Regions from separate parts of the Pseudarthrobacter sp. NBSH8 genome, predicted to be linked through region 1. Evidence: predicted binding sites of a transcription regulator. Region 1 holds the regulator's gene; the other holds the start of a gene.

Evidence for each region. Region 1 encodes LexA, which represses DNA repair genes until DNA is damaged. Its sites were predicted from a motif close to TCGAACANNTGTTCGA; they were not measured.
Region 2: the regulator LexA is predicted to act here: its motif matches at 3,574-3,589, upstream of FYJ92_RS10455 (DUF6504 family protein).

Annotation. Positions count from the first base shown of each region.
Region 1 is NZ_CP043178.1:1,445,448-1,452,739, reverse strand. Features, by position in the region: gene hisB (imidazoleglycerol-phosphate dehydratase HisB) at 1-570, opposite strand, end outside; gene FYJ92_RS06665 (histidinol-phosphate transaminase) at 650-1,768, opposite strand; gene FYJ92_RS06660 (LysM peptidoglycan-binding domain-containing protein) at 1,847-2,287, opposite strand; gene lexA (transcriptional repressor LexA) at 2,637-3,380, shown strand; gene FYJ92_RS06650 (ATP-dependent DNA helicase) at 3,475-5,532, opposite strand; gene hflX (GTPase HflX) at 5,525-7,090, opposite strand.
Region 2 is NZ_CP043178.1:2,273,656-2,280,947, reverse strand. Features, by position in the region: gene FYJ92_RS10485 (S-(hydroxymethyl)mycothiol dehydrogenase) at 1-1,003, opposite strand, end outside; gene FYJ92_RS10480 (mycoredoxin) at 1,088-1,345, opposite strand; gene FYJ92_RS10475 (SOS response-associated peptidase) at 1,493-2,224, shown strand; gene FYJ92_RS10470 (VOC family protein) at 2,270-2,692, opposite strand; gene FYJ92_RS10465 (chorismate mutase) at 2,712-3,032, shown strand; gene FYJ92_RS10460 (hypothetical protein) at 3,104-3,493, opposite strand; gene FYJ92_RS10455 (DUF6504 family protein) at 3,647-3,982, shown strand; gene FYJ92_RS10450 (DNA polymerase III subunit alpha) at 3,979-7,292, shown strand, end outside.

The DNA.
Region 1 (7,292 bases):
AGCACGCAGGGCGCGGGCGAAGGCCTTGAATTGCGCTTCCACGATGTGGTGCGGATCGCGGCCCGCGATGACGTTCATGTGGAGGCAGATGCCGGCATGAAGGGTGATGGCCTCAAAAACGTGGCGGGTCAGTGATCCCGTGAAGTGGCCGCCAATCAGGTGGTATTCCTGCCCGGCAGGCTCGCCGCCGTGCACCAGGTAGGGCCGGCCGGAGACGTCAACCACAGCTTGCGCCAGTGCTTCGTCAAGGGGCACGGTGGCCTCACCGAACCTGCGGATCCCGGCCTTGTTGCCCAAGGCGGTGCGCAGGACTTCGCCGAACGTGATGGCAACGTCCTCCACTGTGTGGTGGACATCGATGTGGGTGTCACCGGTGGCCTTGACCGTCATGTCAATGAGCGAGTGCTTGCACAGCGCCGTCAGCATGTGGTCGTAGAACGGGACAGTCGTATCGATGTCCGATACGCCTGTGCCGTCCAGGTTGATCTCCACGAGCACTGACGATTCACTGGTGGCACGCTCCATGCGGGCGGTCCGGGGCTCGGCAGCGTTCGATCCGGTGGAACTCATGGTCATATGTCCTTAAGCGAAGTCAGAAATGCGTAGCGAAGGAAATGTGCCGGCGCGCGGGGGCGGCGGTACTTCAAGTTTAGGCTGGCAGCGTGGCCTGGCTGGCCAGGATGCGTTCCAGCGACGTCAGGAACGATGTGGTCTCGGTCTCAGTGCCTGCCGTGACACGCAGGTGGCCGGGGATGCCGACGTCGCGTATCAGCACGCCGTCGTCCAGCAACTGCTGCCAGACATCACGCGGGTTGTCGAGGCCGCCGAAGAACACATAGTTCGAATCCGAGGCGGCAGGTTTGAGGCCCATGCGGGTCAGCTCCGAAACGATGCGGTCGCGCTGTTCCTTGATGTCCTCGACATCGGCCATCAGGGCAGTGCGGTGCTGGAGGGCGGCAAGGGCTGTTGCCTGGGTGATGGCCGAGAGGTGGTACGGCAGCCGAACCAGGCGGAGTGCGTCCGTGACCTCGGGGGCGGCGGCCATGTAGCCCAGGCGTGCACCCGCGAGGGCGAACGCCTTGCTCATGGTGCGGGACACAATGAGGCGTTCCCTGCCGGGCAGCAGGGTCAGGGCGCTGTACGTTCCGTCGTGGGCGAACTCGTGGTAGGCCTCGTCAACGATCACAATGGTCTGGCTGGCCTCGCCGGCCGCGTACACGGCCTCCACAACATCCAGGCCCAGGCCGGTGCCGGTTGGGTTGTTCGGTGAGCACAGGAAAACTATGTTGGGCTGAAGCTCCTTGACCTGCAAGGCAGCCGATTCTGCACTGAGCCCGTAGTCATCGGCGCGCTGCCCAATAATGTACCCGGTGTCGGTGCCGCTGGCCAGGAGCGGGTACATGGAATACGTGGGCGGGAATCCCAGGGCCGTGCGCCCGGGTCCGCCGAACGCCTGGAGAATCTGCTGGAGGACCTCATTGGATCCGTTGGCTGCCCAAATATTGGTGGCATCAAGACCGTGGCCGAGGTATTCGGCCAGCGCTTCCCGGAGTTCGGTGAACTCACGGTCCGGGTAGCGGTTGAGTCCTGCCGCGGCCTCCGTCACGGCCACACTGATCGCGGCCCGGACGTCCGCCGGGACCCCATGGGTGTTTTCGTTGACGTTCAGCAGGATAGGTACATCCAACTGCGGGGCACCATACGGGGTTAGCCCGCGGAGGTTGGTCCGGAGGGGAAGTCTGTTCAGACGCTCTAGCTGGTCATTCACCTGAACAGTTTAGGTCCGAAGCAGACGGCCGGAAAATGTGACGGCCTGCGGCGGCACGTTCCAGAGCCTGGAACCTCCCTACTTCGTGGGGACGAAGAGCTGCTGTCCGGGGACAACGCCGCCGGCGGAAAGATTGTTCAATTGAGCAATATCCGCGATGACATCACGGGGATCACGCTCGGGCGCAACGGTACTGGCGATGGCCCAGAGGGACTGCCCGGCCTGGACCGTAACCGACACAGTTGGCGTCAAGGACAGGTCGGCGGCAGAGTCGGCAGCCTTCGCCGGTGCGTTGAGGAAACCTGCCAGCGAAAGCAGGATTGCGGCCAGGATCACCAGCGGGATGCCAATGAGGACAATCCGTCCCCTGCGGGTCAGGCGCAGCGGCGGCAAAGATTCCCTGCGCTGCCTGGGCGCCGCACCCGAAGCCGGCAGGGGCCCGGACCACTGCCGCGCGGTGAGGTCCTGCACGGAAACGAGCTGCGGACGCGAGTCCTGCGAAGCAGATATAGCTGACATGAAATGAGCCCTCCTGGACCATACTGTGCTGCCCGGCGCGTCCTCCGCGTCCACTTGCCGGTGCCGGCCTGGGCCGTCCATAAATTCGAGTATTCGAATCCGCAAGCAACGAGTAGAACACATGTTCGAACTTTGCTTCTTCATTTTTAGCACTTATCAACGAATATTGTCGAGACTCGCTAGAACAAATGTTTGAAAAAGCCCTGTGGCTGGCCTACGTTTGGATCAAAGAACAACCACCTCTGTAGTTGATCAGCAGGGTCTGACAATCAACTCCGACACCAGCCCCGGGGCGTTCCAGGCACCAGCGGCCGGAGCGGATCCGGGCAACCGAAAGGCATTGGCGAACATGGCAGCACCAGCCGCCGGGGGCAAGGCGACACCGCGCCGCCAGCCCCAACGGACCCCCAAGGGGCTCACCGCCCGCCAGAAGAAGATCCTTGAGACCATCCAGCGCTCGGTGAATGACAACGGCTATCCGCCGTCGATGCGTGAAATCGGCGACACCGTGGGCCTGGCGAGTTTGTCCAGCGTGACCCACCAGCTGTCGCAGCTGGAAAAGCTGGGATACCTGCGCCGGGACCCCAAACGTCCGCGTGCCATGGAGGTCCTCATGCCGTTGACGCTGGATGGCGGGTCCACTAAGTCCAAGGGGACTACCAAGCCCTCAGTCCTGCACGGCCTCGGCGGAACGGTCACCGAACTTCCCTCCGCCATGGACACCGCCATGGTGCCGCTGGTGGGCCGGATCGCGGCGGGCGGGCCCATCCTTGCCGACCAGGTGGTGGAAGACGTGATGCCCCTGCCGCGGCAGCTCGTGGGCCAGGGTGAACTTTTTATGCTGCGCGTGGCCGGCGACTCCATGGTGGACGCTGCCATCTGCGACGGCGACTGGGTAGTGGTCCGCCGCCAGGCCGACGCCGCCAACGGCGATATCGTCGCGGCCCTGCTGGACGATGAAGCCACCGTGAAGACGTTCCGCCAACGCGATGGACACACGTGGCTGTTGCCGCAGAACACGCAATACGAACCCATCCTGGGCGATCACGCCACAATCATGGGCAAGGTCGTCTCGGTCCTGCGCTCGCTCTAGGTCCCGCAGCGGGCCTCCACGCCCCCTCGGCCAGGACGAGGGCAAGCAAGGGGCGGGGCCTGCCTTTGCAGGACCACACAGTGTCCACGTTCAGTCAGGCGCCCTTCCCGGCCAGCCTTTCCAAGGCAGCAAACGCTATCTTGCGGTCCGTGGTGGGCCAGAACGGCGGCAGCGCGGCGCGGAGGAATCCGGCGTAGCGCTCGGTGGCAAGCCGGGAATCAAGCACGGCCACCACGCCTTTGTCTCCGGTGGAACGGATCAGGCGGCCCGCGCCCTGGGCCAGGCGGATGGCCGCGTGGGTCGCCGATACCGCCATAAAGCCGTTTCCGCCGGCCTGCGCAACGGCGCGGGACCGTGCTGTCATCAGCGGATCGTCCGGCCGCGGGAACGGAATGCGGTCGATCACCACGAGCCGGCATGATCCGCCCGGAACATCCACACCCTGCCAGAGGGACATGGTTCCGAAGAGACAGGTATCGGGCTCGTCCGCGAACTGCTTCACGAGGGCAGTCATGGTGGAGTCGCCCTGGCAGAGAATGCTGAGGCCGAGCCTGGGACGCATCGCCTCCGCGGCCTCCTCGGCGGCCCGGCGCGATGAAAAGAGACACAGGGCTCCGCCGCCGGACGCCCGGATCAGCGCTTCAAGTTCATCGAGTGCCTCCGGCGACGCCCCGCGGCCCGGCTTGGGCAGGTGCCCTGCGACGTAGAGGATCCCCTGCTTGGGATAATCAAACGGCGATCCGACGTCGATCCCGGTCCAGCTCGGCGCGCCCTCCCCCACCAGCCCCAGGCCGCCGGCGGCCGGTTCAAAGGCTGAGCCGATGGCAAGCGTGGCCGAGGTCAGCACCACGGTGTGGCCGGCGAACAGCCCTTCGCGGAGCTTTCCGGCAACGCTGAGCGGCGCGATGTTGACCAGGGCTGGCGCAGACTCGTCGGGCTGGGCATAGCCCTGTTGCGGGTCGAAGGAACTTGCGCGGGAAAACCACACCACTTCACGGTTCTCACGGGCCACAATGAGCCGTTCACACAGTTCGAGGATCAGCATCAGGCGTGAGCGCGCGAGCTGCCGCCCGCCGTCGGCCGTTTGGCTGCCGTCACCCTTGGAATCAGAGAGTGCAGCCCGGCACGCCTCACGCAACTGGTCCACGCAGTCCAGCTGTTCGTCGTTGAGGCCGTTGGGCAGCAGCCCGTTGGGCACCCCGGCCAGGGCGAGTTCCAGGTTGGCGGCAGCTGCGTTGAGGGCATCCACCGTGATGGCCGTGTGTTTGCGCGCGCCCGACGCGGCAGCGTGGACCATTGCCACGGAGAGTTGCCCCGACACGGCACCGGTGACACGGTCCTGCAATTCGTGGGCCTCGTCCACCACCACAACGTCGTACTCGGGGAGCACTGCGAGGCCTTCAAAGGCGCTGACCGCGAGCATGGCATGGTTGGTGACCACCACGTCAGCCTCGGCGGCGTCGTGGCGTGCCAGTTCACTGAAGCATTCGGCCGCCATGGGGCATTTTTGGGCGCCCAGGCATTCCATGGACGTCACAGACACCTGCCGCCAGGCCCGGTCCGTTACCCCGGGAAGCAGCTCATCACGGTCGCCCGTGGTGGTCTTTTCCGCCCACTCCCGCAGGCGCACCACTTCCTTCCCCAGCTGGGACGACGGCCCGCCCAAGGCGGCGGCGAAATGCGGGACGCTGGTGTCCTCGCCGAGGGAGAACAGCTGGCCCTCGGCGGGTTCCTCAGAAGGGAACCCGCCTACGAGCTTATGCTGGCACACATAGTTGGAGCGGCCCTTGACAAGGGCCACCTTGACGGGGCGATCGAGGGCGGGTGTGATGGTCTTCAGCAGCCGGGGAAGGTCGCGCCCCACAATCTGGGTCTGCAGCGCAAGTGTGGCTGTGGACACGAGCGTGGGCTTGTTGCTCACGAGCGAGTGAGCAATGAGCGGAATCAGGTAGGCCAGTGACTTTCCGGTCCCCGTTCCGGCCTGCACCAGGAGGTGGTCGCCGCTTTCGATGGCTCTGGCCACCTGCCTTGCCATCTCGTGCTGGCCGCTGCGGCTTTGACCGCCCATGCCGGTTACGGCGCGGTCGAGCAGTTCGATCACGAACTGCTCGCCGGCCGTACCTTTGACTTCCCCTGCCACAACCTCAGTCATGGTTGATGAAGGATTCCAGTTCAGCCGCAAGGCCTTCACGCACCATCACCAAAGCGCGGGTACCGTGCTCGCCGTGATCCAGGCTCAGGATCTCGGCGTCGGTCTCGTGCAGTTTGCTGATCAGGTCACCGCGGTCGTAGGGAATAAGGAGTTCCAGCTTCACGCCGGGCCGGGGAATCCCGTCACTGATGGCCTGCAGCAATTCGGCGATCCCCTGGCCGGTGCGGGCCGAGACCACCACGTGGCGCGGCTCGCGCTGCTTAAGGCGCTCCACTACAAACGGATCAGCGGCGTCGGCCTTGTTCAGGACTATGATCTCCGGCACCTTGCGGGCATCCACTTCGCTGAAGACCTTGCGGACTGCGGCAATCTGGCCCTCCGGGTCCGGATGGGACACGTCCACCACGTGCAGGATCAGATCCGCGTCAGCCACTTCCTCCAACGTGGAGCGGAAGGCCTCCACCAACTGTGTGGGCAGTAAACGCACAAAACCCACGGTGTCCGCCAGGGTGTAGCCGAGGCCATCGGAGGTTTCGGCCTTTCGCACGGTGGGATCCAGGGTGGCGAACAGTGCGTTCTCCACCAGCACACCGGCGTCGGTCAGCCTGTTCAGCAGCGATGACTTCCCGGCGTTCGTGTATCCGGCAATCGCAACGGAAGGCACTGAATTACGACGGCGGTTGGCCCGCTTGGTTTCCCGTGCCGGCTTCATCGCCGCAATCTCGCGCCGCAGTTTCGCCATGCGCGTCCGGATCCGGCGACGGTCCAGTTCGATTTTCGTCTCACCGGGTCCGCGCGAACCCATGCCGGCGCCGGCGCCGCCCACCTGGCCACCGGCCTGGCGGGACATCGACTCACCCCAGCCGCGCAGGCGTGGCAGGAGGTATTCGAGCTGCGCCAACTCCACCTGGGCCTTGCCTTCACGGCTCTTCGCGTGCTGGGCGAAGATGTCAAGGATCAGGGCCGTGCGGTCAATGACCTTGACCTTAACGATGTCCTCCAGGCTTCGGCGCTGGGACGGTGCCAACTCGGCATCCACCACAACCGTGTCAGCCCCGGTGGCCATCACGATTTCCTTGAGCTCAAGGGCCTTTCCGGAACCGAGGAACGTGCCCGGGTCCGGTTTGGCACGGCGCTGCACCATACCGTCCAGGACTTCCGAGCCTGCTGTTTCAGCAAGGGCGGCAAGTTCACGCAGGGAATTTTCCGCGTCCGCCAAGGTGCCTTCGGACCATAGCCCGGCCAGGACCACACGTTCGAGCCGCAGCTGCCGGTATTCGACTTCGGTGACATCTTCGAGTTCGGTGGACAGACCGGCCACGCGCCGTAGTGCCCGGCGTTCTTCCCGGTCCTGCTGGTCGCCGTCGTAGCTGGTGTGTTCGTCGTCCAAGCGGGAAATCGCCTGAGCCCTGCCGAACACGGCTTTGTCACCGTCTGCGGCGGTGAGGTTCCTGGCCGGTACGTCCTTGGCGAGAATCCGGTCGATGACAGCTTGGATCTCCTCGGGACTCATGTCCTGGGCTGCTGGATCGGAACCGGTGTTGGGCTGGCTGGTCATGGTCTCCTTTGAAGATTCGGCATTTTCAGAATAGTGCGGATCGTTGGTCTGTGGGGAAGTATTCGCGCTGGGCTGACGGCTTGCAGTCATGCGGGCCTCCTGGTCTGCTGCGCGCGCCGGTCCGGACCGTGGCGTGCAGGGAGTCTGCGCATCCGGGAGATGCGGGGAGTGGTGGAAAGCGCGGGCAAACTGCAAGGGACCG
Region 2 (7,292 bases), 830 kb from region 1:
CGGTCACAAAGGCATCCAGATCCAGCTTGCCCTGCTTGTAGAGGCTGATCAGCATGGGGAAGTCCCGGGACGGCAGGCAGTCGCCGTACCAGGAGGACTTCAGCGACCCACCGCGGCCGAAAACGTCCAGGAGTGGCAGCTCCAGTGTCATCTCCGGCGTCGGGACGCCGACCAGTACCACGGTGCCGGCGAGGTCGCGGGCGTAGAACGCCTGCTTGTACGTTTCAGGACGGCCGACGGCGTCAATCACCACGTCTGCGCCGAAGCCGCCGGTGAGTTCCCGGATCTTCTCCACCGGGTCGGAATCCGAGGAGTCCACGGTGTGGGTGGCACCGAGTTCCTTCGCGCGCTCCAGCTTTTTCGCGTCGATGTCGACGGCGATGATGGCAGTGGCTCCGGCGAGCGCCGCGCCTGCGATGGCAGCCACGCCCACACCGCCGCAGCCGATGACGGCGACGGTGTCACCGCGCTTGACGCCGCCGGTGTTGATCGCGGCGCCCAGCCCGGCCATCACGCCGCAGCCGAGCAGGCCGATGGCGGCAGCATCGGCGTCGGGATCCACCTTGGTGCACTGGCCGGCCGCCACCAGGGTCTTTTCGATGAACGCGCCGATGCCCAGGGCGGCGGACAGTTCCGTGCCGTCCTCGAGCGTCATCTTCTGGGTGGCGTTATGGGTGTTGAAGCAGTACTGGGCCTGGCCGCGGTTGCACGCACGGCAGTTGCCGCAGACGGCCCGCCAGTTCAGGACCACGCGGTCGCCCGGGACGACGTTGGTGACGTCGGGGCCCACGGCGCTGACCACGCCGGTGGCCTCGTGGCCCAGGAGGAACGGGAAGTCATCGCTGATGCCGCCCAGTTTGTAGTGCAGATCGGTATGGCAAACACCGCTGGTGATGATGTCCACCAGGGCCTCGCCCGGACCCGGATCCGGGACCAGGACGGTCTCCAGAGTGACCGGGGCGCCCTTGGAGCGGGCTACGACACCTTTGACTTTATGGACCACGGAAGGCTCCCTCAATGCAGATAGACAAAAACGGGACCAACCCTGAAGTTGGTCCCGTTCTGTCTACCACATGAGCTGCCGGACTCAGGCTGCGAGACGGCTCTTTACCTCGGCAACTGAGGGGTTGGTGGCGGCGGTGCCGTCGGGGAAGAGCACGGTGGGGACGGTCTGGTTGCCGCCGTTGAGCTGCTCCACGAGTTCGGCGGTGCCCTCCACCTCTTCGATGTTGATTTCCGTGTAGCCAATGCCCTGCGCGTCCAGCTGCTTCTTCAGCCGGTTGCAGTAGCCACACCAGGTGGTGGAAAACATGGTGATGGTGCCGTTCTCGGGGGTAAAGTCCACGGAGCTCTCCTGAAATCGTTGAGGGGGTTCTTTCCCGTCAACGGTATCCCGGGGCGGGCTATTCCCCGAGCCGGCCCGGCGAACACCGTGCCGGATGACAGTAGATAACGCTGATGGCATGCTGGAGCCATGTGTGGACGCTATGTGATGGCACGGGCCGTGGGCGATTTGCTGGCCGACTTTGATGCCCAGCTGGAGGAGGAGGTGCACCTTCCCCCGTCATGGAACGTGGCGCCAACCGACGCTGTCCCGATCGTCCTGGAACGGCTGATCGACGACGGCCCCGTGAGGCAGCTCCACGTGGCCCGCTGGGGCCTGGTGCCGTCCTGGGCGAAGGATCCGGGCATCGGCCCCAAGATGATTAACGCGCGCAGCGAGACTGTGCTCGAGAAGCCGGCCTTCCGCAAAGCCGTGAAGTCACGTCGCTGCGCTGTCCCGGCGGACGGGTACTACGAATGGAAGCAGGGCACCGGCAAAGCCAAGCAGCCCTACTACGTCCATCCGGGCAAAGGCAGCGGGCTGGTGTTCGCGGGCCTGTACGAGTGGTGGAAGGATCCGTCCACGGCCGAGGGTGACCCCGGCCGGTGGATGCTCTCCACATCCATCCTGACGGCAGACACCCCGCCGCCCGGTGCTGAGTCGACAATCTTCGGCAAGCTGACTGCCTTGCATGACCGCGTGCCGCTGCCGATGGACCGGGCCACGATGGCGTCCTGGCTTGATCCGCAGATCGACGACGCCGCCTTCCTCGTGGACCTGGTCCGGGCCCACGTGAAGGACGTCGCCGCAGACTGGCACGTGGATTCCGTGGGCACCGAGGTGGGCAACGTGCGCAACAACTCCCCGGAGCTCATCCGGCCGGTGGAGGCGCTGTTCTGAGGTGGTCCGTTCGCTGACCCGGCTGACGGCAGAGGTGCCCGGCCCCTAAACGCTGACCTGGCCGCCGTCGTCCACTGTCCAGGTCGGGTTATAGGCAATTTCCCAGCGGAAGCCGTCCGGATCGGCGAAATAGCCGCTGTACCCGCCCCAGGGCTGGGTGACCGGCGCGGCGACGATGGTGGCCCCGGCCGAGGCCGCCTCCGCCATGACCCGGTCCACCGCCTCGGTGCTGGGCAGGTTGTGGCTGAGTGTGATGCAGGGGACCGGGCCAGGAGCGCCTACGCCGGCCTCGGCGTGCATCTGCGCGGCATCCCACAGGGAAAGGATGAGGCCGTGGTTGACCTGGATGAACACCACATCGCCGGGGAACTCGCGGTGGACAGGCCAGCCGAGGCCTTCGGCGTAGAACCGGCGGGAGGCGTCAACACTGCGAACGCCTAGTGAGATGAAGTCGACTCTGGGCTGCATGCTTCGATACTGTCAGAAGATGGCAACAATTCAAGGAAACGATCGGGATGCTTTGGCCGACAAGGAACAGCTCGCAGCCGTTCGGATTGCGGTCGACGAAGTTGATGAGCAGATTGTCACGCTCATTGCGCGGCGGGAACGCCTGATACGGATCGCCGGAACCCTGAAGGGGGACGACGCTGAAGTCCGTGCCCCCGGCCGGGTGGAACGGGTGATTGAGCATGTCCGGTCCGCCGCGGAAAAGAAGGACATCGATCCGGACATCGTGGAATCAACCTACCGGGCCATGATCTCAGGGTTTATCGAACTCGAAATGAAGGTCCACAAAGAGACCAACTGACGCCGCCGCAGGTGCTGTCCGGACACGGGTCCGGCAGCACCTGCCCGGTGTTTCCTGGAGTGCCGTGCTTCCTAGAGCGCTTCGTCGACGGCGACGCCCGACTGGAATTCCCGGCCGTCCGCCTCGCTGAAGGCCGACATGACGTGTCCCTTGCCCAGGCCATGGACGGCCGCGACGGGGAAGTTGCCCGTGATGGTGTTGCCCGAGTGTGTCACACCGGCAAGATCATAGTTTTCCTCGGCGCTCTGGTCATGGCTGAACGAGTAGAAGGCAATGGCCTCCCCGTTCATGAACTCAATGCCCAACCGTCTTTGTGATGAGTAATCAGGGCTTGCCGCCACCAGTCCCACTACGTACGCACCTGCCCCCGGTATGTTGCCGTCGATATCGAAGGTTGCCACGAGCTTTTCGTCCTGGGCCTTGATGCTTACGTGCTTGAGGAGTGCGTCATGGGTGCTCATGCCACAATCCTGCCCTCCTGCTGCCCGTCCGTCCACCCCTGTCTAGGTTTTGTCGAAGCGCCGTCGTAGACTGGATTTATTCGAATATGTGTTCGAATAATTGCTGTTGCATCAGCATCTTGCATCAGCTCCGTTCAGTTCCGGGAGGCGCCCATGGGTATGTTCAGCGAGTCCGTGGACGTCGTCTGCACCCCCGCGGGCCAGCCGCTGAAACTCCAGTGGGCCGGGCGGCACTACACCGTGTGCGCCGAGCCTGTCCGGTGGTACGAACGCCGGCAGTGGTGGGCCGAGGAACGCCGTGCGCCCCTCGGCAGCGGGCCGGGGCTGGTGGACCACGAAATCTGGCGCGTCCAAGTACAGGCGGACCCGCAGAGTGCCGGCCCCCGGGATGCAGGAGAGCCGCTCACCCTGGACCTGAGCAGGCATGTCGGCAGCGGCCGCTGGAGGATCCTGCGGATCCACGACGCACTCCGGCCCCAAACGGCATGAGCTTCTCCCACCTTCACGTTTCCACGGCCTTCAGCGCACACTATGGCGTGGCGTGGCCCGACGAACTGGCCCAGGTTGTCGCCGCGGACGGCGCAACCGCGCTCGCCTGCACGGACCGGGACGGCCTGTACGGCACCATCAAACACCTCAAAGCCTGCATGGCCGCCGGCATCGACCCCATCGTGGGTGTGGACCTTGCGGTCTTCGACGACGACGGCGACCACCGCACCCAGCTCGCCGGCAGGGTGGTGGTGCTCGCCCGGGGCAACAACAACGGGGCGGGCTACCGGGCCCTGTGCCGGCTGGTGTCCGATGCCCATGCCCGCACCTCCGGCAAAGCCGGGGGAGCGGTACCGGTGGCGGTCACCCGCGCCGAACTCGCCTCCCGCACGCTCGACCCCAAAACCCTGAAACCGGTCCTGACAGTACTGATCGGCCCGGATTCCGACGTCGGACGGGCCATGAGCGGCCGGCGCTACCTCCGTCCGCGCACCCTTTTCAAAGGCTGGCTGGACGCCATGCCCGCAAAAACCCTGGTGGCGGAAGTCGTTTCCCAGCTCACTGCCCCCGGGGCGCACCTGAGCACCGCCCATGCGGTACGTATGCTCAAGCTCGCGGAAGAACACCATGTACCGGCCGTGCTCACCAACGCGGTCCGCTACTGCGCAGAGGACGGTGCCGCCACGGCAGACGTGCTCGACTCCGCCCGGACCCTGAAGTCCCTTCCCGAACTCGCGGCCGAACCGCTGCTCCAGCCCAACGGGCAGGCCTGGCTCAAATCCTCTGCGCAGATGCTTCAGCTCGGCAAGGAAATCATCCGCGCCGCAGGGTATGGCGCAGCGGACCTCAAACAGCTGATGGCACAGACCGAGGCGCTCGCCGACTTCTGCCGGATCGACCCGGTGACTGACATGGGCTGGAAGCAGCCGGTAGTCCCCGAGGCATCGGTCATAGGCATCAGCCAGGACCCGCACGATGAACTGGTGCAGCGCTGTGAGGCCGGGATCAGCAGGCGGTTCCCTGGGATATCAGGCTCAGCCCACAAGGACATGCGCTCGCGGCTGGAGCACGAGCTGGGGATCATCAGGAACCTGGGGTTTTCCTCCTACTTCCTCACGGTCGCGGAGGTCTCCCGGATGATCCAGGACATGGGGGTCAGGGCCGCCGCCCGCGGTTCCGGGGCTTCAAGCCTGGTCAACTACCTCATTGATGTCAGCCAGGTGGACCCCCTGCAACACGACCTGATCTTCGAACGCTTCCTGTCCCGGGACCGGGCCACGTTGCCGGACATCGACATCGACGTCGAAAGCGCCGTACGGCACAACGTATACCGGCGGATCTTTGACCGCTTCGGTTCCGAGCGCGTCACGCTGATGAGCATGCAGAACGGGTACCGCGCCCGCGGTGCCGTCCGCGACGCCGGGATGGCCCTGGGCATGGACGATGACGACGTCGGCGAGATCGCCAAGCAGCTGTGGCGCTTTTCGGCCAGGAAATTCCGTGAGGCACTGGTTGAAAAACCTGAGCTGCGGGAGTTCGCCGGGCGGGTGGAACAGCGGGACTTCGCCGAAAACCAGCAGCTTGACCTGCTGGTGGACCTCACCGAACGGCTGGACCGGCTGCCCCGCCATATCTCCATGCATCCCTGCGGGGTGATCCTGGGCGACGCCACGCTGCTGGACCGGACCCCGGTGCAGCCCAGCGGACTGGGGCTGCCCATGAGCCAGTTCGATAAACACGACATGGATCCCATGGGCATGCTCAAGCTTGATGTCCTGGGGGTCAGGATGCAGAGCGCCATGGCGTTTGCCGTCCGCGAAGTCATCCGGATCCATCCTTCCAAGGCGGAAGTGGTGGCGGCCGGGGCCCACCCTGCAGGTCCTGACGGGACCGGGCCGGACTACATCGCCGAGAACGGGCACATCGACCTCAACGCCGTGCCGCTGGATGATGAAGCAACCTACGAACTGATCCGCAGTACCCACACCCTGGGCTGCTTCCAGATCGAGTCGCCCGGGCAGCGGGAGCTGATCGGTAAGCTGGCGCCGCGTGAGTTCAACGACCTCATCATCGACATTTCGCTGTTCCGGCCGGGCCCGATGAAATCGGACATGGTGCGGCCTTTCCTGGAGCACAGGCACGGCTTCGCGCCGGAGGTATACCCGCACCCTGACCTGAAACCCGTGCTGCAGGAAACGCATGGGGTCACTGTCTTCCATGAACAGATCCTGAAAACCTTCCACGTGATGACCGGGTGCGGCCTGGCGCGCGCAGACGAGTTTCGCCGGGCGCTCGGCGACGAGGTCCACGAGCTGAAGGTGGAGGAGTTCTTCCGCAGGGAGGCCCGGGTCAAGGGGTACGCCCCGGAAGTGGTGGACAAGGTCTGGGGGACCCTGAAAGCCTTTGGCAGCTTCGGCTTCTGCAAGGCGCACGGTGCGGCATTTGCCGTTCCCACCTACCAGTCCGCCTGGCTCAAGACGCACCACCCCGAGGCTTTCCTGGCGGGGCTGTGGGAACACGATCCCGGCATGTACCCCAAACGGCTGCTGGTGGCCGAAGCCCGCAGGCTGGGCATTCCCATCCTGCCGCTGGACATCAACCGCAGCCATGCCGACTACAGGGTGGAACGGGTGGCGGCAGGGCCGGATGCCGGCAAGCTGGGGATCAGGCTGAGCCTTAACGGCATCTACGGCCTGTCCGGGACCGAGCTCAAGCGGATTGTCGCCGGCCAGCCCTACGACTCCCTGGCTGACCTCCGGGCCCGGTCCAGGCTGAGCAAGCCAAGTATCAAAAGGCTAGCCCAGCTGGGTGCCTTTGATTCCCTGCACCGTGAATCGGGCGGCGCCGCCAACCGCGCGGACCTCGTCCAGCACCTGCAACAGCTCCAGGCCGCGGGCGGTACCCGGAAGGGCATCGACATCATGGAAGGGCAGCTGTCCCTGCCGCTGGGGGATGTGGAACTGCGGAACGTCAAACCCGGGCTTCCCGCGCCCACCCTGGTGGAAAACGTCCGGGCAGAACTGGACCTGATGGCCATAGACGTCAGCGGGCACCTGATGGACAGCCACCGGCCCATGCTGGACCGGCTGGGGGTCACCACTGCAGACAAACTGTTGAGCCTGCGCAACAACACCGAGGTGCTGGTGGCCGGGGTGCGGATCGCCACCCAGACCCCGCCCATGCGTGGCGGCCGGCGGGTGGTGTTCATCAGCATCGATGACGGCACCGGCTGCGTCGATTCCGTGTTCTTCCATGAAGCCCAGGAGCAGGCGGGGCTGTTGCTGTTCGGCACCAGGCTGCTGCTGATCCG